Regions from separate parts of the Paenibacillus sp. W4I10 genome, predicted to be linked through region 2. Evidence: riboswitches for the same ligand, from Rfam matches in the RefSeq annotation. Region 2 holds a riboswitch; each other region holds the start of a gene.
The links. A riboswitch is a leader RNA that binds a small molecule or an ion and turns the genes downstream of it on or off. The one in region 2 is predicted to bind cyclic di-AMP.
Positions count from the first base shown of each region.

Region 1: another riboswitch for cyclic di-AMP. It lies ahead of QF049_RS22885 (C40 family peptidase); the one in region 2 lies ahead of QF049_RS12995 (C40 family peptidase).
Region 3: another riboswitch for cyclic di-AMP. It lies ahead of QF049_RS23270 (resuscitation-promoting factor); the one in region 2 lies ahead of QF049_RS12995 (C40 family peptidase).
Region 4: another riboswitch for cyclic di-AMP. It lies ahead of QF049_RS16380 (HAD family hydrolase); the one in region 2 lies ahead of QF049_RS12995 (C40 family peptidase).

Region 1 is NZ_JAUSXX010000001.1:5,074,563-5,080,128, forward strand. It holds gene QF049_RS22870 (YwhD family protein) at 1-260, opposite strand, end outside; gene QF049_RS22875 (M1 family metallopeptidase) at 362-2,353, shown strand; gene QF049_RS22880 (hypothetical protein) at 2,364-3,215, shown strand; cyclic di-AMP (ydaO/yuaA leader) riboswitch at 3,461-3,598, shown strand; gene QF049_RS22885 (C40 family peptidase) at 3,602-4,072, shown strand; gene QF049_RS22890 (GNAT family N-acetyltransferase) at 4,428-4,922, shown strand; gene QF049_RS22895 (c-type cytochrome) at 5,073-5,429, shown strand; gene rbsK (ribokinase) at 5,504-5,566, opposite strand, start outside.
Region 2 is NZ_JAUSXX010000001.1:2,940,418-2,945,983, reverse strand. It holds gene QF049_RS13010 (hypothetical protein) at 1-137, shown strand, start outside; gene QF049_RS13005 (carboxymuconolactone decarboxylase family protein) at 283-612, shown strand; gene QF049_RS13000 (hypothetical protein) at 683-1,384, opposite strand; gene QF049_RS12995 (C40 family peptidase) at 1,509-1,973, opposite strand; cyclic di-AMP (ydaO/yuaA leader) riboswitch at 1,979-2,110, opposite strand; gene pelA (pectate lyase) at 2,539-3,492, shown strand; tRNA gene QF049_RS12985 (tRNA-Leu) at 3,666-3,749, shown strand; gene xynC (glucuronoarabinoxylan endo-1,4-beta-xylanase XynC) at 3,886-5,566, opposite strand, start outside.
Region 3 is NZ_JAUSXX010000001.1:5,152,231-5,157,796, reverse strand. It holds gene QF049_RS23280 (HD domain-containing protein) at 42-1,319, shown strand; gene QF049_RS23275 (TatD family hydrolase) at 1,652-2,422, shown strand; cyclic di-AMP (ydaO/yuaA leader) riboswitch at 2,664-2,917, shown strand; gene QF049_RS23270 (resuscitation-promoting factor) at 3,191-4,375, shown strand; gene rnmV (ribonuclease M5) at 4,531-5,076, shown strand; gene rsmA (16S rRNA (adenine(1518)-N(6)/adenine(1519)-N(6))-dimethyltransferase RsmA) at 5,081-5,566, shown strand, end outside.
Region 4 is NZ_JAUSXX010000001.1:3,620,058-3,625,623, reverse strand. It holds gene QF049_RS16395 (urease accessory protein UreF) at 217-918, opposite strand; tRNA gene QF049_RS16390 (tRNA-Leu) at 1,363-1,445, shown strand; gene QF049_RS16385 (glutathione peroxidase) at 1,595-2,074, opposite strand; cyclic di-AMP (ydaO/yuaA leader) riboswitch at 2,444-2,619, shown strand; gene QF049_RS16380 (HAD family hydrolase) at 2,735-3,133, shown strand; gene QF049_RS16375 (HAD family hydrolase) at 3,312-3,995, shown strand; gene QF049_RS16370 (Nramp family divalent metal transporter) at 4,138-5,433, opposite strand.

The sequences.
Region 1 (5,566 bases), 2.1 Mb from region 2:
CGATCGACAGCTACCCACACCAGCCATACCTGGCGTCCGTTGGGCACATCTTCACGATTGGTAGAGAACTTGATATTGCGTTCCACCTTGCTCTTCGCATGCATCGCACCGATATCGATTTTGGCCTCTCCATTATCAATAATGACCGGGGAAAGGTTATTCAGATCAATGGAGCCTGCACCGAAGCCTTTATGCTTGCTTTTTGCACTAACGATATTCAAGGCAATTTGTTTTTTGCCGTTTTGCTCGTTTTGGTCCATGTTTATAACCTCCAAGGGTTGATACAAATATTTTAACTAATAATTGTCCCATTGCAAACATATACATGCTTTAGATGCTTGTCAACGGGAGGTATTTAACGATGATTCCACGACGCGCCAAGAGCTGGCTCACTGCATCCCTGGCCCTGTGTGTACTTGCCGGAGGGATATGGATCACTCTGGGTTATAATCGCTCAACTCATTCCGAATTGCCAGTACTCGCCCCCGAATCGGGCAAGCCCAAGGCAATAGCTCCAACCCCAGCACCTCCAGAAAGTGTACAGACCCCTACAGCCGAAGTGTACAGCAACCGTGTTGTGGAATATCACATGGATGTGAAGCTGGTCGATGGAAACGTATTGAAAGGGACTCAGACGATCACCTGGACTCATCCAGGCAAAAAAACCGTCAGCGAGCTTTACTTTCATATGTATCCCAACGCTTTCTCTTCTGCTGACACCACCTTTATGAAGGAATCCGGTGGAAAGCTTCGGGGTGATGTCATGCCTACCAATGGTTATGGCTCCATGAACATTACCGAAATGAAAACGGAGGACGGGCTCTCTCTGCTGCACCGGATGCAGTATGTGCAACCAGATGACGGAAATATCAAGGATTCCACCCTCATTAAAGTACGCCTGCCCAAACCCGTCAAAGGCGGGGAAAGTATCACACTCCACACCCGATTTGAAGTGAATCTGCCAAAGATTTTTGCCCGGATGGGAACTGCTGATCATTTTGTCATGGCAGGTCAATGGTTTCCCAAATTAAGTGCCTATGAACCTGTGGGCAGACGTGGACGAACAACGGAAGGCTGGAATCTGCACCAGTACCATGGCAATTCAGAGTTTTACGCTGACTTCGGTATATATAGTGTACGTATTCGGGTGCCTGAAACATACAAAGTGGCTGCTACCGGATTTCCAACGCAGCAAGCCGTGGTGAAGAACGGAGAAAAGGTCTATCAATTCTACGCCGATGATGTGCATGACTTCGCATGGGCAGCCTCACCCGATTTTGTGTACGCAGAGGAGCCATTCTCCGCACCCAATGTGCCTGGTGTACGAATCAAGTTATATCTGGACCCTGCTCATCAGGATCTGAAAGAACGTTATTTCTACGCCGCGAAGGCCGCACTAGCTAATTATAGCAAATGGTTTGGCCCGTATCCTTACGCAACCTTATCCATTGTAGTTCCACCCAAAGCGGGGAACGGTGCTGGAGGTATGGAATACCCTACGCTAGTTACGGCCTTTGGAGCCGATGATACTACCCCAGGTTATGACCTGGAACGTACCGTAGTCCACGAGATTGGACACCAGTACTTCTACGGCATGGTTGCCAGCAACGAATTCGAGGAAGCCTGGCTGGATGAGGGGTTCACTTCTTATGCAGAAGACAAACTGATGGAGCAGGAATATGGATTGATACCGAATCTGCCGGTACAATCGGGACTGATTACGTCTCCTTCATCCTTAACACAAGAATCCTGGAAGTTTGATTCACAGAATGAGTATGCAGCCAATGTCTATACACGTGGCAAGCTTGTGTTGCTTGGTATCGAACATCAAGTCGGTGCAAAAAAGATGGAACGTATTCTCTCTACCTATGTGAAGAAGTACCGCTTCAAACATCCCACTTCGGCTGATTTTCAGAACGTTGTGGAACAAGTGACCCGCACTTCCTGGTCTGATTATTTTGATCAATATGTCTATGGTAACGGGATGGCTGACTTTGCTGTAGAGAAGATTCGTGTTACGCCTGTACAGAAAGACGGCCAAACATTGTACGAGTCATCCGTGACGATCGCAAAAAAAGGGAGTGATTACAACGCCGTTCCTGTTCGCATTGCTTTTGAAGACGGGCATATCCTCACCAAGCAATGGAATGGTAAAGAAGATCGCATCACCTATAAATTAACTCACACATCCCCCGTATCCTGGGCCATGACCGATCCCCTGTACTCGATCGTGCTGGAGAACCGCCATATGAACAATTTCCTGAAATCCGGACTGGATGAGCGGGCGAAGTCCCGCTGGAGCATGAGTGTAACCAAACTAATAGAAGCCATATTCGGAGGTCTGTCATGGTGAGGTGGAAACGGTGAAAGCGAAAATACGTGAAGGCTGGTTTCTCGTCCGTCAGCATATGTTCATTGCCGCACTCTTATTTCTCTATCAACTCATTTGGGGATATTTCTTCTATCGAATGGTACAATCGGCTGTCATCCCGCTGCTCCTGCGCTATCCAGATGCTGATGCAGGGGAGCTGAGTACACTTTTGTTCAAAATGGAAAGTCAACTTAACCTGTCTACCCATCCGGAGGTTCATCGTTATCTATGGATTCTAGGGGGCATGCTGCTGGTTCGCATGTTGATCAGCCCCCTCATTCAGGCAGGACTGCTCTACTCACTTCAGCACTTTAATTCTACAGAAGAGCGCATCCCCTTTGTCCGCGGAATCAAAAATCTGTGGAAACCGATGCTGCTGCTTCACACCATACGTACTTTATTGATACTTCTGCCCGCCTACTGGCTCATACCGAAGCTCTACTCGATTCTCATGGACGGATTTCATTCCCTTCAATTACTTTTGCCTGGTATACCTTATGTTGCTGCCTGGATTGTATATGGTTGGATCATCCACCATGCCATACTCTACATGCAGTTCGGTGTGTCGGCACCAGAAGGAGAAGGCGGGGCTCACGGTACTCTCAAAGCACTCTGGATTGCACTGCGTCATCTCACCGCTGTAATCGGCATTGCACTCCTGCTGGGCGGAGTACACCTGCTCGTCTTTGGGGCATTCACTTCAGCCTCATGGTTATTAACGGGACTTACCGGACTTATACTACAACAGACGTATCCACTTGCCAGATGTCTATTAAGTCTGTGGAAAATATGCAGCCATTTCCGATTATGGCAGTCCAAAATATCCAAAGGTGAGAGCACATAGTTTAAAAATTGTTACCATCACATGTTAAACTCATGGCCTAATATGTACTTATAAATAGGCAGACCTCAACCTTTCCCCGTCAAAGGTCGAGGTTTTTTTTGCTAAATTTGTTGTTAAACGTTGCCAAAGCCGTACTCCTCTGTTACAATAATCGCAGTGAGTTTTTAGTAACAACTTTGTAATCTTTACATTCATATTTGTAACTACTTAAAATTAAATCGTCATTTCTTGATTTCGCAGGTGCATAACTAGCATAGCCAAATTCCTGGCACCTGGGAAGCGGGGGAACCAGTTATGGGTGAATTGATCTTGCTACAGAGGGATCATAGGGGACCTTCAACCGAATCCTTAAGCTAACCTCGCAGGCGTTGGAAGGGGAATATCTCTTGTTCAAGAAGAAATTAACCGCAGCTGTACTTAGCATCACATTCGCTTTATCGCTTGGTGCAGGTAGCGCATTCGCAGATTCAAAGATGGACACAGTAATTGATTCAGCAATGGGAACTACATACAAAAGTGGGGGAACAACGCTTAACGGCTTTGACTGCTCCGGATTTACACGGTATGTATTCGACAAGTTGGGTATTGATTTGGCACGCCAATCCAGTTCCCAATTCGACATGGGCGATTCCGTATCCCGCATGGAAATGAGAGCTGGCGATCTGGTGTTCTTTAATACAACAGGTAAAGGCGTATCCCATGTAGGAATCTTTGTAGGGGATGGAAAGTTCGCACACTCCTCTTCTTCCAAAGGCGTTACGATCAGTGCATTGAGTGAAAACTATTGGGCCAATCGTTATGTTGGCGCGAAACGGATTATGAGCACGGACGCATATGAATCACTGGCCCTTGACTAGGGACAAGCTGAGCAACATGATGCTGTAACCATTAACCATACTGGAACGAAGCAAGAAGCATAACAGAACCGCCCGGTACATTCTCCGCAGGAATGTATCCGGCGGTTTTTTTGTGCTTCAATCCTTATTTATATTGCAAGTTATACTCGGGGTATATCCTGCGACATCAGCAAGTCCATTTTGCGTTCGTTTGTCCGTGCCCTTATGATGTTTTTACCCATCCCGTTATAATATAAACGGAATTACCGGAACTTTTGTTTCATTTTTTTTCTTGGGAAGGAAGACTTGCTAAATGAACATCTCTTTTGTAGAGTGGACAAAGAGTTCTGTTTCAAGGAAAGGAGCATGCAGGTGTATGAAGGAAACCCCTGTGACGTTTCACGTTGTACCCATGCGAGAAGAACATGCGGAGCTTATCTGCAGTTGGCAGTATGACCCGCCTTACAATATCTACAGCTGGCTCCCCTGGGAGCAGATGAAAGCTCTGGAAGTGGAATTCGGAGATGCACAGCTGCGGCAAGAGCAATATGCGATCGTCCTGGATCAGAACGATCGTATATGTGGGTTTGCTCAATACTTCCCACTTCAAGGGGTAACCCGGATTGGCCTTGGCATGCATCCAGAGCTGTGTGGTCAGGGTCAAGGCACAGCTTTTGTCACGGCCATTGTACAGGAAGCCATTCGCCGAAATCCGAAGAATGAGATCGATCTGGAAGTGCTCACTTGGAATGCTCGTGCCATTCAAGTCTATCTGAAGAGTGGATTTGTCACCCAGGATACATACGAACGACAGACCCCAAACGGCTTAAAGCCCTTTCACTGTATGGTTTATGAAGGGCCTCGTGATTAAAATGCATTGCAAAACAACCAAATTTGCGCCTTGTTATGTGATTAGTTCAAAAATTTCCCACAAAATGCTATGATGTCAGTACAGGTTCCGTTATAATGATATGGATAGTTTCAGGTTAGATGATCTTTCATTCTGGAGGGGACATAAGGGATGCACAAATGGATCATGAGCGGAGTATTTTTTGCAGCATGCGCTTTAGCTATTGTTTTAATGTTTACGCTTCCAGGGAAAGAAGAAGTGGCTGAAGAAGCCAAGCCAACCATGCCGGAAGTAACATTGGATGCCGGACAGGCTGAAGCACTGGTCAAAGCCAATTGTATCTCCTGTCACGGGGATCAGCTTCAAGGTGGCGTAGGACCTGCTCTGGCAAACATCGGTAGTCAGGATGATCTGGAGAAGATCTACACTACGATTGTCAAAGGTAAAGGTGGTATGCCTTCCTTCAAGGGCAAACTGCAGGATGAAGAGATTGCCAATATTGCCATGTGGCTGTCAGAGAAGAAATAATCTCTGCACACGCATAACAAAGAGGCGCTTAATCCCCTTTTGGGAGAATAAGAGCCTCTTTGTTATATCAATTATTAAGCCTCTGCGGCATGCTCAGCCAGAAAGGCCTCAACTTCACGTGCGGACGGCATCCCGGA
Region 2 (5,566 bases):
ATGTAACCGGGATTGTTGTTGCCTGGGATGGCGAGCAGGTACTTATCCGGCGTCAGAATCGACGTGTAGTTAAGCTGGATCGCAGTTACAAATATCAGCTGTTCAGCGAGCCTCGCCAGAGTCCACTTGGTGAGTAGCAATCGCTTATAATTGAGCAGGGACGATGAGCGTTTAAATGTTTGGAATTACCATGATTTCTTGGCATAATTGACTCACTCGGGAGAGAAGATAGGTACAGTGAGGAAGATCTGTAACTATAGCCGAGAGGGTGTGCTACGAGCCATGACATTGATGAATGATAAAGTTCATGCCTACAAGGATCAGATTGGAGCATTAAGCGATGTACTGCCAGGTGTGGTGAAGTCATATCATGAGTTTACCGGAGAATGTTTCCAACCTGGCGTGATTGATGCCAAGACAAAACAGCTAATTGCGCTTGGTATTGGATTGTTTGCCAACAATGAGGTATGTACCTTCTACCATGTAGAAGAAGCCCGTGCCAAGGGAGCAACAGATCAGGAGATTATGGAGACCGTAGCCGTGGCCGGAGCTGTTGGAGGAGGACATGCCCTGTCTCAGGGTGCGATGCGAGTGCAAAAGGCACTGCATTAATATAAAAAAACATTGTGAAACAGTAACAGGGTTATACTTCCCTTCAATATGGGAGTATAACCCTGCTTTTTTAAAGATCGTTTTTACTTTCTTTACTGTTTGCTTTTTTATTATACTTGTCCACATCAGCAAATTTCTCCATAACGGAGTAGTTTGCTGTATAGTTTATTGTGGAGTACCGTTCAGGACGAAATTCAATCTTAGAGCGATCAGTATCCCAGAAATATGTAATGGAATTATCGAAGGTCTTACTTCCAGGCTGACCATATTTATTCGTTAGCTCTTCCAGAATTTCATCAGAATCCTGACTATTTAACATACCAAAATAATATGTGGCCTCGTGGAGCAAGAAGTCATCTAATGGATATTCATCTGCTGCATTTTCCATTTCTTCAAGGCGCTGGTCCATTATTTTGTATATCTCTTCTTTCCTTGTTTCTGTTGTATTGGGGTTATTTAATTCCTCTGATAATTCCTTTCCTTCTTCCATCTTTTCCAGAATGCTATCATTGTCTAATAAATCAATAAAAACGTATTTGGCATCTGCTTTCTTACCCAGAACTACAAGATTAGAATATTCGATACTTTTCTCATGTTCATTATGTACGTCCTCTTCATAGCCTGAGTTCCCATTCTTTTCTTCGGCTGAAATGACTTTGTCGATCTTGGTCCCCCATGAAACATCTCTAAAATCTTTTTCGTTCTCACTACTGCAACCTAAACTACCTATTACTAAAATAGCAAAACTTAAAACAAACATTAACTTTTTCAATTGTTCTCCTCATCTCCTTTTATTTCCTAAAACATTTTACATTGTTTAAGAAAGCAGTTGAAGACAAAAAATGGTTAAACAAAAAAGGCATCCGGTTAATAACCGATGCCTTTTTGTATGTGAATTACATTTTACCTAACATTTTATCATACATAAACTGTCCAGTTACCCGACGTGCTGTTACGTAACGATCATTGAAGTATGGATTCGATAACTTCGTGATGCTTACACCTTTACTGCTGGAGGCATGAGCGAATTGTCCGCCGCCGATATATACACCTGTATGTGAAATGCCTTTGCCCATCGTATTGAAGAACACCAGATCACCTGTGCGAATGTTGCTTTTCGATACAGGCGTACCTGCTTTGGCTTGCTGCTGTGAAGTACGTGGCAATTCAATGCTGTATTTGTTGAAAAGATATCTCATAAAACCAGAACAGTCGAAGCCGGCTACAGTCGTGCCACCCCATTTGTAAGGTATACCTGTCATGTTGTTCACTACGGAGTTGATACTGCTTGCCTCTGTGCTTGTTGCCCCGGATGTAAATAATACAGCTGCTCCAAAAATGGAGATAATCAGTTTTTTCAAAATCAATGTTCTCCCTTCGATGCCTACGGAGTTAGCTAAGGGTTCGGTAGAAGGTTCCCTATATTTCCTATGTATAAGAATAATTCACCCAAATTGGTTCCCCCGTTTTCAAACATGAAACTCGGCAATGAATAATTAAGTTTTTGTAACTATTTGAAACTATATTGCATAAATGCGTAATTGTCAAACCCATTTAAAACCCTTCGTAATACCTCAATGTTAGCGGAATTAAGGTTTTTATATGAAAGAAGGGATCAAGTTTGGGAATCATTCATGACAAAAACGTCATTAATGATTCGTTTAAGACGAATTTGGATAAATAAATAGGTTTGTCATGAGTTAAAAGAACTATCCCGTTATGTAGAATTAGAGAGATTATATTCATTAAGTTGCATATATTGACAAAAATCGAATTTTTGCATATTATCTGATTATCCAATCCACATATTGGATTAAAATTGATTTTATTATGCGATAAATACAAATAAAGGAGGTTTGGGGGCGTATATCATAGGTAAAGTAGAAGTGGAAGATTTATAAAAATGAACATAGGAGAGTGTTACATTTGAAAGCGAAGAAAATAATTACTTTTGTCCTGGCATGTACGATGGTGTTCTCAGCAGTTGGAATGGCAGTTCTTCCTGTAGGGACGGTATCTGCTGCGGATGCATCGGGTACTACAGCGAGTATTTCTGATATTTTGAAGAACCAGCTGCCGGATGGAGGTTGGAGAAAAGATTATAAACAGACAAGTGGAGAGTGGGCGAAGTCCACGATTGACAACAAGGCTACATACTCAGAAATTAGAAGATTGGCGAAGGAATTTAAAAAGACAAATGATCCGCGATACTCCACAGCTGCAATCAAAGGAATTAACTTTTTGATCAACATGCAGTATTCAAACGGCGGATGGCCACAAGTTTACCAAAGCTCCGGATATCACAAGCACATTACCTACAATGATGATGCCATGATTAATGTAATGATCATGCTGGATGAAGTAGCAGCACGCAAAGGTGATTTCTCGTTTATCGACAGCACACTTGCTAACCGTAGTAAAAATTCAGTTGCCAAAGGTGTGGAGGCGATTTTGAATACACAAGTCGTTTCAGGTGGTAAGCTGACAGCATGGGGACAACAACATGATTCCAGTTCCCTTAAACCAGCGAGCGCAAGAATCTACGAAGTGCCATCGCTGACAGCTGGAGAGAGTGTAACGATTGTTAAATTTCTGAAAACCAGACCTGCTAACGCTAAAATTACCGCATCCATTAAAGGAGCGGAGGCTTGGTTTAACAAGGTGAAAATTACGGGGTACAAATATGAAAGAGCTAATGGAGATAGTAAAATTATCGCTGATTCCAAAGCTGCACCAATTTGGGCACGCTTCTATGAGATAGGAACGGATAGACCAATCTTTATTGGTCGTGACGGGGTAGTTAAATACAAATTAAGTGATATTGATAAAGAAAGAAGAGGCGGTTACGCATGGTATGGCAACTGGCCTTCCAAGCTGTAATTTGCAGTATGCTTCCGTTTTAATGAACCAAGCTATTAATAGTTAAAGGTAAAACCCGAATCGACATGGACGTCTGGTTCGGGTTTTATTGTTATTATTTTCAGTGTTGACATGATAGATTCCGCATGATATATTATTTCTTGTCGCCGATATTGATCACGGAGATACAATATGCGGTCGTGGCGGAATTGGCAGACGCGCACGGTTCAGGTCCGTGTGGGCTAACCCCCGTGGAGGTTCGAGTCCTCTCGACCGCATCTAATAAAAAGACTCCTTAAGCTAACGCTTAAGGAGTCTTTTTTTGCATTTTTTGATATAACATTAACTTAGATTTGAGTACTTAGTGCTTAGCTGCACGTACAGCAAATGTCTTCCATTAGCCATACGGAACGTTTATTGTGCTGCGGTAACATTAACGCTGTCAATATTCGGTCCTTCGGATCCGGTGGTGACCACTTTCAATGTATTGGTCCCCGTGTTCATGGGGACCTGTATTGTTTTTTCAACCCATGTGGACCAGCTTCCCGTAGCCGGAAAGGGCTCGTTGCTAATGACTTTGGTTCCGTTCACAAAAATGTCGATGTTCCGAGTGCCGCTTTCCAGCGCATAACGAAACTTTACATTTTTGGTGCCTGTAATCGTATTGTTAATGGCGTTCCATTGAATGGCTGAACCAGTCATTGCATTGAAGTTAACATACCCGGAGCCAGTGTAACCTGGGTAGATCGTTTCAATGGTAGCATCCGTAAGAGTTGTTCCGGTCTCGGCTTCATAAGTAGTGCCACTACCTGTATTTCCGCCGTTATTCCCGCCAGTAATGTTGGCAACAAACGTTGTTACGCTTTGAGGTGGGAGCTGTGCCGTGAAGGCTCCATTGGATACGTTAAGCGAGGCCCCGCTTGCCAGGTTGCGACTGCTGTCCGTAATCCATGAGGACACCGTGGAGGCATTACCATTTTGCAGAACGAATTTTTGGCTTGTGGCCGAAGTTCCACGGTTAATTGCTACGACAACGACCTTGTTATCCCCTTTGTAGGCAGAAACAAATGTGTTCGTATCCGGGTTTTTGGTTGCATCCACTCTGAGATAGCCAGGCCGTACAAATTTGGAGAAATGGGCCATATTATACCCGCGTTTGCTTATGGTACCGTCCTCTTTCATCGGACCATACTGTCTGCGGATGTACCACCACACATAGGCCTGGAAATCACCTTCTACCATGGCATTGTGCATGTGATAGGAAACTTCTAGTGCTTCAGGCCAGCGGTCTGCTGAATTGTTGTCACTGTTCGGAACATACACCTCAGTCATCCACAGTTCTTTGCCAGCTCCTTTTTGCTTGAAGAGAGGGTAGGCAAAATTCGAAATCTGAGTTCCGTACGTATGTGCTCCCAGAATGTCCATGTTGGCAAGGGCCTGCGGATCATTCAGGATTGGGTCGGATATGTTCTTTAAGTACTGGAAGGATTCAGGTGCCATGACTTTGGTACCTTGAATGGAACCAGCATTTTCTTTCATGAATCGAAGGATCTCTTGTGGAGTCCACCAGGTCCAGTCATGAGCATAATCCGGTTCATTTTGTACCGAAATGGCATACAGATCTACACCGTTATTTTTCATGTAGGATACAAAGTCGTTCAGATGTTGCGCATATGCGGCATATTTGTCGTATTTCAGACGTTTGGCATTGGTGTCACCATTGCGGTTGAATGTTTCAACCATACTGCTCGGAGGATTCCATGGGGATGCGAATACGATAGCCCCCTTTTCAATAGCCCGTTTGGCTGTGGCAACTTCACGATACCAGTTATTAGAATCTGGATCAACGTAGATCCTGAGAATTGAAAAGCCTAACTGATTCTGGTCGTTACCAAAAGCAGTTTCACGTTGAGCGGGAGTCAGATCACCAATCCAAGCAGGAAGGTTAATGCCCCCAAAGCCCTTAATCAGCTGTTTTTCCGAGGACAAATTAATGTTGGCATCGCTGGCTGCTGACACATTTGTCGGGGTTAACATCAAAGGCAGGGCTGTTAAACAGGCCAAAAGAACATTAATCGTTTTTTTTAGTTTGAAT
Region 3 (5,566 bases), 2.2 Mb from region 2:
TCAAAGCGTTAATATAAAAGAGATTAAAGGAGTGAGTCGACATGGAACAACGTTTAACGGAAGAGAAAGTATTCAAAGATCCGGTACATAATTATATCCACGTGCAAGATCCGGTTATATGGCAGTTAATTAACACCCCGGAATTTCAGCGTTTACGCCGGATTCGTCAGCTGGGCACATCTTACCTTACCTTTCACGGAGCAGAGCATAGTCGGTTCTCACATTCACTAGGTGTTTATGAGATCACACGCAAGATCATTTCTCAATTTGAAAGAAGTCATTATTCGGATTGGCCGAAGGAAGAAAAGATTGTAGCTCTGTGTGCAGCTCTACTTCATGATCTCGGGCATGGGCCATTCTCTCACTCCATCGAGGAAGCTTTTGACATGAATCACGAAGAATGGACTTGTCGCATTATTACAGGTGATACCGAAGTAGGGGCGATCTTAAGACGGTATGCTCCTGATTTTCCTGAGAAAGTAGCGTCTGTCATTCAAAAAACGTATGAAAAGCCGATTGTGGTGAACTTGGTGACCAGTCCGCTTGATGCAGACCGAATGGACTATTTGCTCAGGGATGCCTATTTTACAGGTGTAAATTACGGCACGATTGACCTTGATCGTATCCTTCGGATGCTGCGTCCTTATCATGGGCGGATTGTAGTCAAGGAGTCAGGCATGCATGCTGTGGAGGATTACCTCATGTCTCGGTATCAGATGTATTGGCAGATTTACTTCCATCCGGTAACTCGTAGTTCTGAAATTATATTGCGGCAAATATTCAAGCGAGCAAAAACACTCATACAGCATGGTTTTAAATTTCGCTTCATGATTGATCCACTCCCTCAATTATTTGCAGGAGAATTATCCGTAGATGAATATTTGCAGTTGGATGAAGCCTTAATTCAGACGGCATTTACGCAGTGGCGCAAGGAGGACGATACTGTTCTAAGTGAGTTATGCGAACGTTTTATGGATCGCAAGTTATATAAGTATGTAGAGCTTGAACAGGTCGACTTGACAATGATGGAAGAGATTCGGGAAGCTTTTGTACAGGCTGGTCTCGATCCCGAATATGATCTTGAAATTGATTTTCCCTCGGATAATCCGTATGATGTGTTTCGTCCGGATGAATCTACAGATAAGCAGATTCTTCTTCTGGATCGACAGGACAATTTACGTGAGTTGTCAGAAGTATCTGACATTGTCCGTTCCATCAGTGGGCTTCACCGAGGGAAACATCATTTGTATTACCCGCAAAACAAGGTGGATGCGATTATTCACGAATTACCGTCACATATACGCCCCTATTTCTTGTAATCGTGTGGGTATAATCCGATGAAGAATTTCGATATCAAAACACTTTCTAAAAGAGCTATTTTTCATGATACAGTAATCTGCTTTAATGGGGCGTATATGTAGATCGACATAATTTTGTAAATGCAAGCAGGAAGAATGAGCACAATTAGCAATATATAGATCAGAATATCCGTATATCTTCTATATATTGTAGTTGTGAAGAAACAAACGTAATGATGTAATACACAGATACCCAAAATGTTTTATGTATGAGTCATTGAATTATTGAATTTTACAAATTTGATTTTGAAAAAGAAGATAGTCGTTATTTCGACATGAAGGGAGATACAGACATGATGCTGTTCGACACACATACACATCTGGATGCACCACAATTCGACGAGGACCGCGAGGACATGATTCAGCGTGCTGTGGATGCAGGAGTTGGTCGCATGATCAACATTGGTTTTAACCGGGAGACAATTCCAACCACAATGAAACTCGCTGAAACATATGACTTTATATATGCAGCTGTAGGGTGGCATCCCGTAGATGCGATCACAATGCAGGAGGGCGATTTGGAGTGGATTGCATCTTTATGCAAACATGAAAAAGTGGTTGCGATCGGTGAGATTGGATTGGATTATCATTGGGATACTTCACCAAAAGAAATACAGCATCGCGTATTACGACAACAAATTGCTTTGGCGCGTGAAGTAAACATGCCGATTGTCATCCATAATCGGGATGCACATGAGGATATCATAAGAATTTTGCGTGAAGAGAAAGCGGGTGAAGTTGGTGGTGTGATGCACTCGTTCTCGGGCAGCTGGGAAACAGCCAAAAGTTGTCTCGATATGGGCTTCCATCTCTCCTTCGGAGGACCGATCACATTCAAAAATGCAAAGCAGCCAAAAGAGGTGCTGGCGAAGGTTCCTATGGACCGGTTTTTCATTGAAACAGATGCTCCATATTTGACACCTCACCCTTATCGTGGAAAGCGAAATGAGACAGCGCATGTACGTCTGGTTGCAGAGGCTGCTGCGGAAATTAAAGGCATTTCGGTGGAGGAAATTGCTGCAATAACAACCAAAAATGCCATGGAACGATTTGGAATTCGTTAAAAAAACGAGCAAATGAGGTGAAAAAGGCAGGTAAGCGGAGGTAATTTGCCCTTTGATCCAAATAAATCAAGAATATTACAATATTTTAACCAAATATTCAGAAAAACGTACTTGATCAACGCTTTACAACATGCATCAAAACAGGATATCATCTTTTCAGTGAATTGTTGTGCGGAAAATTGGACAGATGTTCGGGGGATGAACAAAGGGACACTTTCCGATGAAACAACATTACTTTCATGAATCAGTCTCGCTGAGTCTCCGTTAACGGAGAGCGGGGGAACCAATAGGGCTTAAACATCGGTGTATTTGGCCGATGCGCAACGTTCGCTGACCCAAAAGCAGCGAAGGGAACTGCGAAGTCGTATTTGATTTCTTCTTTGGGTCTCGGGGTGAATTCAAGGGCGTCCGCCATGAGCGGGTGACCCAAGATAGGGCGGCTCTCTTTCGCCCGAACCCGACAGCTAACCTCGCAAGCGGAAAAAGAGAGGCAACCTCGTGCATGAATTTCCGATATTCAAAATCATTCGGAAGCCACGAAAGAGTTCCTCTTACACTCTTTCTTTGGCTTTTTTGTTTTTGAATAAAAGAAATATTGTCATCATACGGTAGGTATTCAGGAGGATGACATCATGTTGCGAAGATTGATTCATGGTGCAGAACCGGATTATGTTGGTCCAATCTGTGTTCTGTAGAAAATTTGGTATAGTCACGTCAAAGACATCATGCATTACTTTAGACGGCGAGGCTATGAAGGAGGACGGAGAAGTGGGCACATTCCAACCAGAAGAGACCCATGAGTCACGATCATCCAGTAAGTCTTTCGCGTTGCGGTGGAAGCATGAGAACATGCGTCAAATGGCATTGATCGCGATTTTCTCAATTGCGCTTACAATCATGATCTTGTTAGTCGTTTACGGTCAGGCCGGGAAACAAATTTCACTGGTTATTGATGGCAAAGCTCAGGTGGTAGAGACTCGTACAGGAATGCTTCAGGAAATGCTGGAGGAGCAGTCGATCACAGTCAGCCCTCACGATAAGGTATCCATGTCCATGAATGGGGCGATTACAGATGGAGACCGAATCGTTATTGAGCGGGCCGTTCCAGTTAACATTACGGCAGACGGAGACACCAAGACTCTGTATACAACCGATTCATCGGTAGAAGATGCAATTCAAAAATCAGGTATTCAAGTTGAAAGTAATGATAAAGTGTATCCGGCGCTTGGAACTTCGATCAAAGCGGATATGAAGATTCGTGTAGTGCGCGTAACAAAGCGTACAGTGGATGTAGAACATCCGATCGCTTACAAAGTAATTAAAACGGCTGACCCTAGCTTGTACAAAGGGGATAACCGTGTCGTTGTGAACGGCAAAGAAGGCAAACTTGTACAGCACATCGAAAAGGTATTTCAGGATGGAGAATTGGTCTCCAAAAAAATGGTCGGCAAATCTGTCGCGAATAATCGTGTAGATAAAGTGATTGCTGTCGGCACCAAAGCAAAACCGGTCGTGAAAGAACCAGAGATTCAGACCGTATCAGCTCAGACTTCAACAACCAAAAAGGCTACAACAACGAACTCGAAGAAAACATCTGCCTCGGGCAGCAAAGTAATTACCGTATCCGGGACTTCTTTTAAATACTCCAAAGTACTTAAAAATGTATCCATGACTGCCTACTCTTCCGAAGAGCCTGGCATTGGAACTAAAACAGCTTCCGGTACTCGTGTAACGGAAGGACGCACCATTGCGGTTGATCCCAAAGTCATTCCAATTGGCTGGTGGGTATATATCGAAGGTCTGGGATTCCGTCGTGCGGAAGATACAGGCGGTGCCATTAAAGGCAACAAAATTGATGTGTATTATGACAGTGTGAAGCATGCCCTGAATTTTGGACGTAAGAAAGGCAAGACGGTCTACGTGATCGGTCCGGTGAAGCCGGAAGCGAACTAAAATCGTTTTACTTTGAAATGGGAATGCTATAAAATAGTTGCATGAATGATTCATGCGGAATATGCGGCGGAGGAGTCTGAATTCAGTCTCCCCCGCCGTTTGGCAGAGAAGAGGATATTCCTCTTCTTTTTGCGTTAGAAAGGAAGAAATGGAACATGATAAAAGAAGTCATTGTGGTGGAAGGCCGTGACGATACGGTAGCCATCCGTCGGGCCGTTGAAGCCGATACAATAGAAACAGGTGGATCAGCCATCAACCAACGCATTCTGAAGCGGATTGCGCTTGCTCAGGAGAGACGGGGAGTCATTGTACTGACAGATCCGGATCATGCTGGCGAACGCATTCGTAAAATTATTGCGAATAAGGTCCCTGGCTGCAAACATGCCTTCATTCCGGAAGCCGATGCAACGCGCAAAGGAGACATTGGAGTGGAGAATGCCTCACCAGAGGCGATCCGTCATGCTCTGGCGCGTGTACATACTTCATACGAAGGTGCTCCGAGCCTGATCGATTGGGAGGACCTGATAGCGGCAGGACTTATTGTGCATCCGCAGGCTGCTGCACGTCGCATGGAGATGGGCAATCTGCTGGGCATCGGATATTGTAACGGTAAGCAGTTCCACAAACGTCTCAGTGTATTTCAGATTACACGGGAAGAGTTCTCTACAGCATTAGCGCAAATTGAACGTGAAGGGTTGTGAGCATATGAAGGACATGGAAGAGACGATAGAAATTGCAACGCCCAAGCGAACCAAAGAAATTATTCAAAGACACGGATTCTCATTTAAGAAAAGCCTGGGTCAGAACTTTCTGATCGATCAAAATATACTGAATAAAATCGTTAATGCGGCCGATTTGGACGAGTCCAAGGGCGCATTGGAGATCGGGCCGGGTATTGGAGCCCTTACAGAGCGGCTGGCTCGGGTAGCCGGTCCTGTCACAGCCGTAGAGATTGATCAGCGCTTGATCCCCATCCTGGGAGAAGTGATGCAGCCTTATTCGAATGTACGTGTTCATCATGGGGACGTGCTGAAGCTTGATCTGGCTGAGTTGTTTAATACGGATTTTGCATCCGTGGACAAAGTCAGTGTCGTGGCTAACCTGCCTTATTATGTAACGACTCCAATCATGATGAAACTGTTGGAAGAGAAGCTGCCGGTAGACAGCATTGTTGTCATGATCCAAAAAGAA
Region 4 (5,566 bases), 680 kb from region 2:
AGAATATATAGAAATGCGAGCTGTATGTTTCATTATATACGTAAATTCGTCATCTAACAATTAAAAAAGACGGAAAATAGTGTATTTTGTGATTATAAATGGCGTAAATACGTAAATAAAACAAATAAAATGACAAAAAAACACGTCGGCAAGGAGGTTGCCGCGTGTTTTTTAGTTTGTCTGAATGAAGGGGAGCAGGTATGAGGCGGAAGAGGATTAGGCCCTGTAGGCATGAAGTCCAGCTCCAAGCATATGGAAACTGGGGAAAAACGATTTCATGGACATCGAGGTTGGCTGTGCCAGTCCATCCGCAGCCGAGGCGCTGACGGTCTTCCATTCATTCTCCAGATCTGTGGCCAGGCGGCCCATCAGATCCTTGGTTGTATCGTTTTTCAGGGGAATGACTTTGGAGGCTTCGGTTATGCAGGCATTCATGGCTGAATGCAGGTAACCAAGGACCGCCTCCTCGACTGGGATGTCGAGGTGGTGGTTAATCCAGGCGTGAACAGTGGAGAGGCAGCCAACCGAATCGTATTTGGCAAAGATCTGTTCGAGCTGGCTGAATTCAATCCAGGGGTGCAGAGCGCGTGCGAGTCTGATCAATCGTTTACCCATGGCGGCAGCTTGTTCTCTGAGATCTCTAGGGGTTCGCTGAACATGGACGAGCTTGTCGATTAGAGCTATCCGCCATGTATCCTTGTGATCTGCTGCGGTATAGATGCCTTTGATGGCCATACCTTCAAGACGAACGATGCTGGGATGCAACTGACAACGCATGAATGATTCGAGATCTTTAGCATTACGAATGGTACCCTCCCTGATATGGATATCCATGCCGAAGGAATGGGTGAACCCTCCAACCTGAATAGAGGAATCAAGCAGTTTGACATAATCGAGCAGCTTATTCCCACGGTTCACAATCATTCGCCTCCTGTGTTCGTTAAATGTCACTTAAAGTAACATTAATATTCCTTTTTGTTTGCTTTATGTTTAAAAGTCCGAATTATATGATAGTTATCATCCCATAAATGTCCGCTTTTTGTCAATGGTATCAGTGAAATTTAATGGATTAAATCTGGAATTTAATATTTGTGTTATTTTATATAACTCATTATGTTATTTTTGTGGCGAAGTGCAGGGAGGGCCATATATAAGGAAGGACTACATATAAATGAATCAACAAGATCGGCTCTTACCGAAAAAGAGGGGATCAAATCTAATAATATGCAGTTCATGGGTAAAGATGACGAGATTATGCGATTTTTGATGAAAATGCCTAGCTGAAAAAGTAGTATTAAAAAATACTTTACTTTTAGTTCTGAACCCGGTATAATCAATTCTGTTGCCGATTATTTACGACATGCGGTCGTGGTGGAATGGCAGACACGCTATCTTGAGGGGGTAGTGGGCGTATGCCCGTGGAGGTTCGAGTCCTCTCGACCGCATCATATGAACGATTAAAAAGAAGCTTTCCGTTATTGGAAAGCTTCTTTTTTTTGTCTTTTTCGAACAGTATGACATCAAAGTTGAGAAAAAAAGCCATCCATTACCGGGGCAAGACTGCTCTACCTTCCGGCTGTGGGTGGCCAATGTATTATTTTTGCAGCAAGTTTTTGATATCTTCTTCAATCTTGTCCGGTGTTGTTTTGGGAGCATAACGTTTAATTACCTCTCCGTTCTGATCCACGAGGAATTTGGTGAAATTCCATTTGATTGCTTTGGAGCCGAGCAGGCCAGGAGCTTCTGTGCTAAGGTGCTGGAAGAGAGGGTGAGCGCTTGAGCCGTTCACATCAATTTTCTCAAACATAGGGAAGCTTACGCCATAATTCATCTGACAGAACTCGGCAATATCGTCGGAAGATCCTTTTTCCTGTGCAAACTGGTTGCTTGGGAAACCAAGAACTTCAAATGGAGCATCTTGAAACTTGTCTTGCAGTTCTTGCAGACCTTTGAATTGAGGGGTAAGTCCGCATGAGCTTGCCGTATTCACAATCAGGAGCACTTTGTCACGGTAGTCGGACATTTCAACTTCTTGACCGCGAAGGGTATTCACTTTGTAATCGTAGACTGTCATCTAAATCGCCTCCATTTATTTACTCTTTCTTATATTATATTGGTTACAATTAAATATTGCAAAACTAATATGGTGTTATAAGCATCAAAACAGGCAAGTTGTGCAGAATACGTGAATGAATTGCGAAGTGATTTTCGTCAGAGTGAGAAATAGATAGATTTAAAGAGATGGATAGAGTATGACCTTATTGTAAGCGCTATTATATGTGAGTATTGCCGAAAATCTGTCGATTCGGTGATCTGTACGGACTTTACACCGTCATGACGCGGGTGTATGATTCATAACGTAATTTCAATTTAAACTAAATTGTACCTGAAAAACGTAACAAACGATAATATCGCTCGATCTTATCCTTAAGATATACGAACGATGTTTTAATCGCTGAGTTTCCATTCATTGATGAGTGGAAAACGGGGGAACCAACAGAATGCGCTGTCCAGGACAGTAGGCATTCATGGGGTGAATTTTCCGGTGACAGCCGGAAATAGGGCGACTCTCGCGCCCGAATCCGTCAGCTAACCTCGTAAGCGTTAAAGGGAGAGGCAACAAGCCGTACGCTGGTTCATGGTGTTTTCGCCATGGGTTATTTAAGAAGCGTTCGGGAGGCCTTGGTCCCCCACGCTTCTTTTTTGTTGTCTTTTCACGCCAAGGGAGGAACGAATGATGGATACTGAGATGATCTTAGTGACTGCTCCAAATGAAGCAGGACGCAAATTTATCAAATTGCTGATGTACAAAAAAATGCCGTTTGCCGTTCTAACCAACAGTGCAGGGGAAGAGCGCAGACTCCGTAGAATCGGAGTAGAACATGTCATTCGCATGAATACGGCTGCAGCTCAAAAATGGTTTTTGCCGCAGGGCAGCGTAGGCAACGTGTTTATTTTCGAGAACAGCCTGAATCTGACCTGTCGTTATTTACAGATCTGCCGTTCATGGACATCGAAATCCCTGTGCGTCATTACGGAGCAGAGTCATCCTAAGGGCATCTATCGGGGCATGGGCGCAGACCGGATTGTATATTCGCTCAATGGGGAAGTTGGCTTTCTCCTCAATGGTTAATGCCATAGCTTGTGATTGCTCAGGTGTAAGGTGCCTGTTATAATTGAATGTATCGATAAACGGAAGTTTGAGGAGACTCATGCATGATGGTGAGTCTTCTTTTTTATGGGTTTAAAGGTGAACGCGAACTTTTAGATTAGGATCAGGAATCACCTGTGGCTTACAAGGAGGAATTGGCGTGCCGGATGTAGGTGGATTGAAATGGTTGTTTTTTGATGTTGGAGATACGCTGGTGGATGAATGGGAGCCGGTTGATGATATTATCGGACAGTTCGTCCGCGAAGCCTGTGCATTGGGGTATCCGGTGAAGATTGAGGCGGTACGCGAACTGTTCGCGAACTGTTACCAGAAATATGAGCAATGGCCTATGAGAGTGGCGATTCGCACATTTGTTGAAGACGAGGGACACCAGAAACAGATTCAGGACAAGTTGAAGTTTCAAAAAGATCTTGAACGTCCTTTTCCTTCAGCGGATTCCGTTCTTCAGCAGTTGTCACGGCATTATCGCATTGGTATTATTGCCAATCAGAGTCCTGGAACGGAAGAGAGACTGGAGAGCTACGGGTTGCGGAAGTATGTTGATGTTCTGGCATGTTCGGCTGAAGAAGGAGTGTCCAAGCCAGACCCTGAGTTATACGCTGTGGCCTTGAAGCAGGCCGGTTGTAAACCGGAGGAAGCCGTCATGATCGGCGATCGGATCGATAACGACATTATACCTGCTCGGAAGCTGGGCATGCGTACGATTCGAATTATGCAGGGTTACGGAAGATTCCAGCCAGAACTATCGGATGACAAACGTGCGGATTGGACTGTGGATTCATTGGATCAACTCCTGCCATTACTGATACCAAATCAGGATTAGATTTAGATGGTTGTTTATTGGAGTTTGAGTTTTACTATAAAAGGAAACATGTTGCTGTATTGCAACAATAAAGGCTGATCAACTTGGGTATTGCATACCAGAGTTGATCAGCCTTTTTAGTATTTAGTCGATTAGAACGAGATTAGAATAGCCGGATCGTTTGAATGATCAGATATACATTCAGCACAACGATAACAGCTGCAATGAACCATGAGATGATTTTGAGCCACATTTTGTTGGCGAATGCACCCATGCTTTTTTTATCACTTGTGAACATCACCAGGGGAATTACAGCAAAGGGCAATTGAAGAGACAGCACGACCTGGCTCAAAATGAGCAGTTCTTCTGTGCCATGTTCTCCTGCAATGGCTGTCACAATTACCGCCGGGATGATGGCGATCAGACGTGTGACCAGTCTGCGCAGCCAAGCCGGAATTCGAATGTTCAGGAAACCTTCCATAACGATCTGCCCAGCGAGTGTACCTGTAAGGGTAGAGTTCTGACCTGATGCTAATAGCGCCACACCGAACAGAATACTTGCAACCGTAGTACCCAATAGAGGTGTCAGCAGATGATAGGCATCTGCGATCTCGGCAACCTGCGTCATACCAGCACTGTGGAATACAGCAGCAGATACAATCAGGATGGCCGCATTGATGAACAGGGCGAGTGTCAACGCGATTGTAGAATCCATGGTCGAGTACCGAATAGCTTCTTTTTTACCCTGTGGTGTCTGTTCGATCTGACGCGTCTGCACAATGGAAGAATGCAGATACAGATTATGCGGCATCACGGTTGCTCCTATAATACCAATGGCAATATAGAGCATAGCCGGGTTTTGCAGAATCTCAACATTTGGTACAAAACCATGGAGAACACCGCCCATATCCGGTTTTGCCAGAAACAGGTCAATACCGAAGCAGAGGGCAATGGTTGCCATCAGCACAATGACGAGAGTTTCCAAAGCGCGGAAGCCTTTGTTTTGCAGTACAAGAATCAGGAGTACATCAACTGCAGTGATGATAACGCCGTATAACATGGGTATGTTAAATAACAGCTTTAATGCGATGGCAGAACCTATGACCTCAGCCAGATCGGTAGCTGCAATGGCCAGTTCACACAGAATCCATAACATCATGACAACAGGCATGCTGAATCGTTCACGACAGGCTTGAGCCAGATCCCGTCCAGTGACGATGCCGAGCTTGCCAGCCAGCGACTGAAGGACAACGGCCATCAGGTTCGATAACAGGATAACGGATAACAGGGTATACCCGAACTGCGAGCCGCCTGCGATATCTGTTGCCCAATTCCCGGGGTCCATGTAACCTACGGCAACGAGGTATCCTGGGCCTACAAAGGCGAGGAATTTCTTCCACCATGCAGCATTCTGCGGAACTTTCATGGAACTATGTGCTTCTCCAAGGGAAGGGGCCATGCCCGCAGTAGACAATGATTCTCTTGAAGGAGCGTTGAACGGATTTTTTTTACTCATACGATAATCACCTGACTTTGAATTATTGATTTGGAAATATTGTTGCGGAACAAACCGCTCATGATATATCTAAATT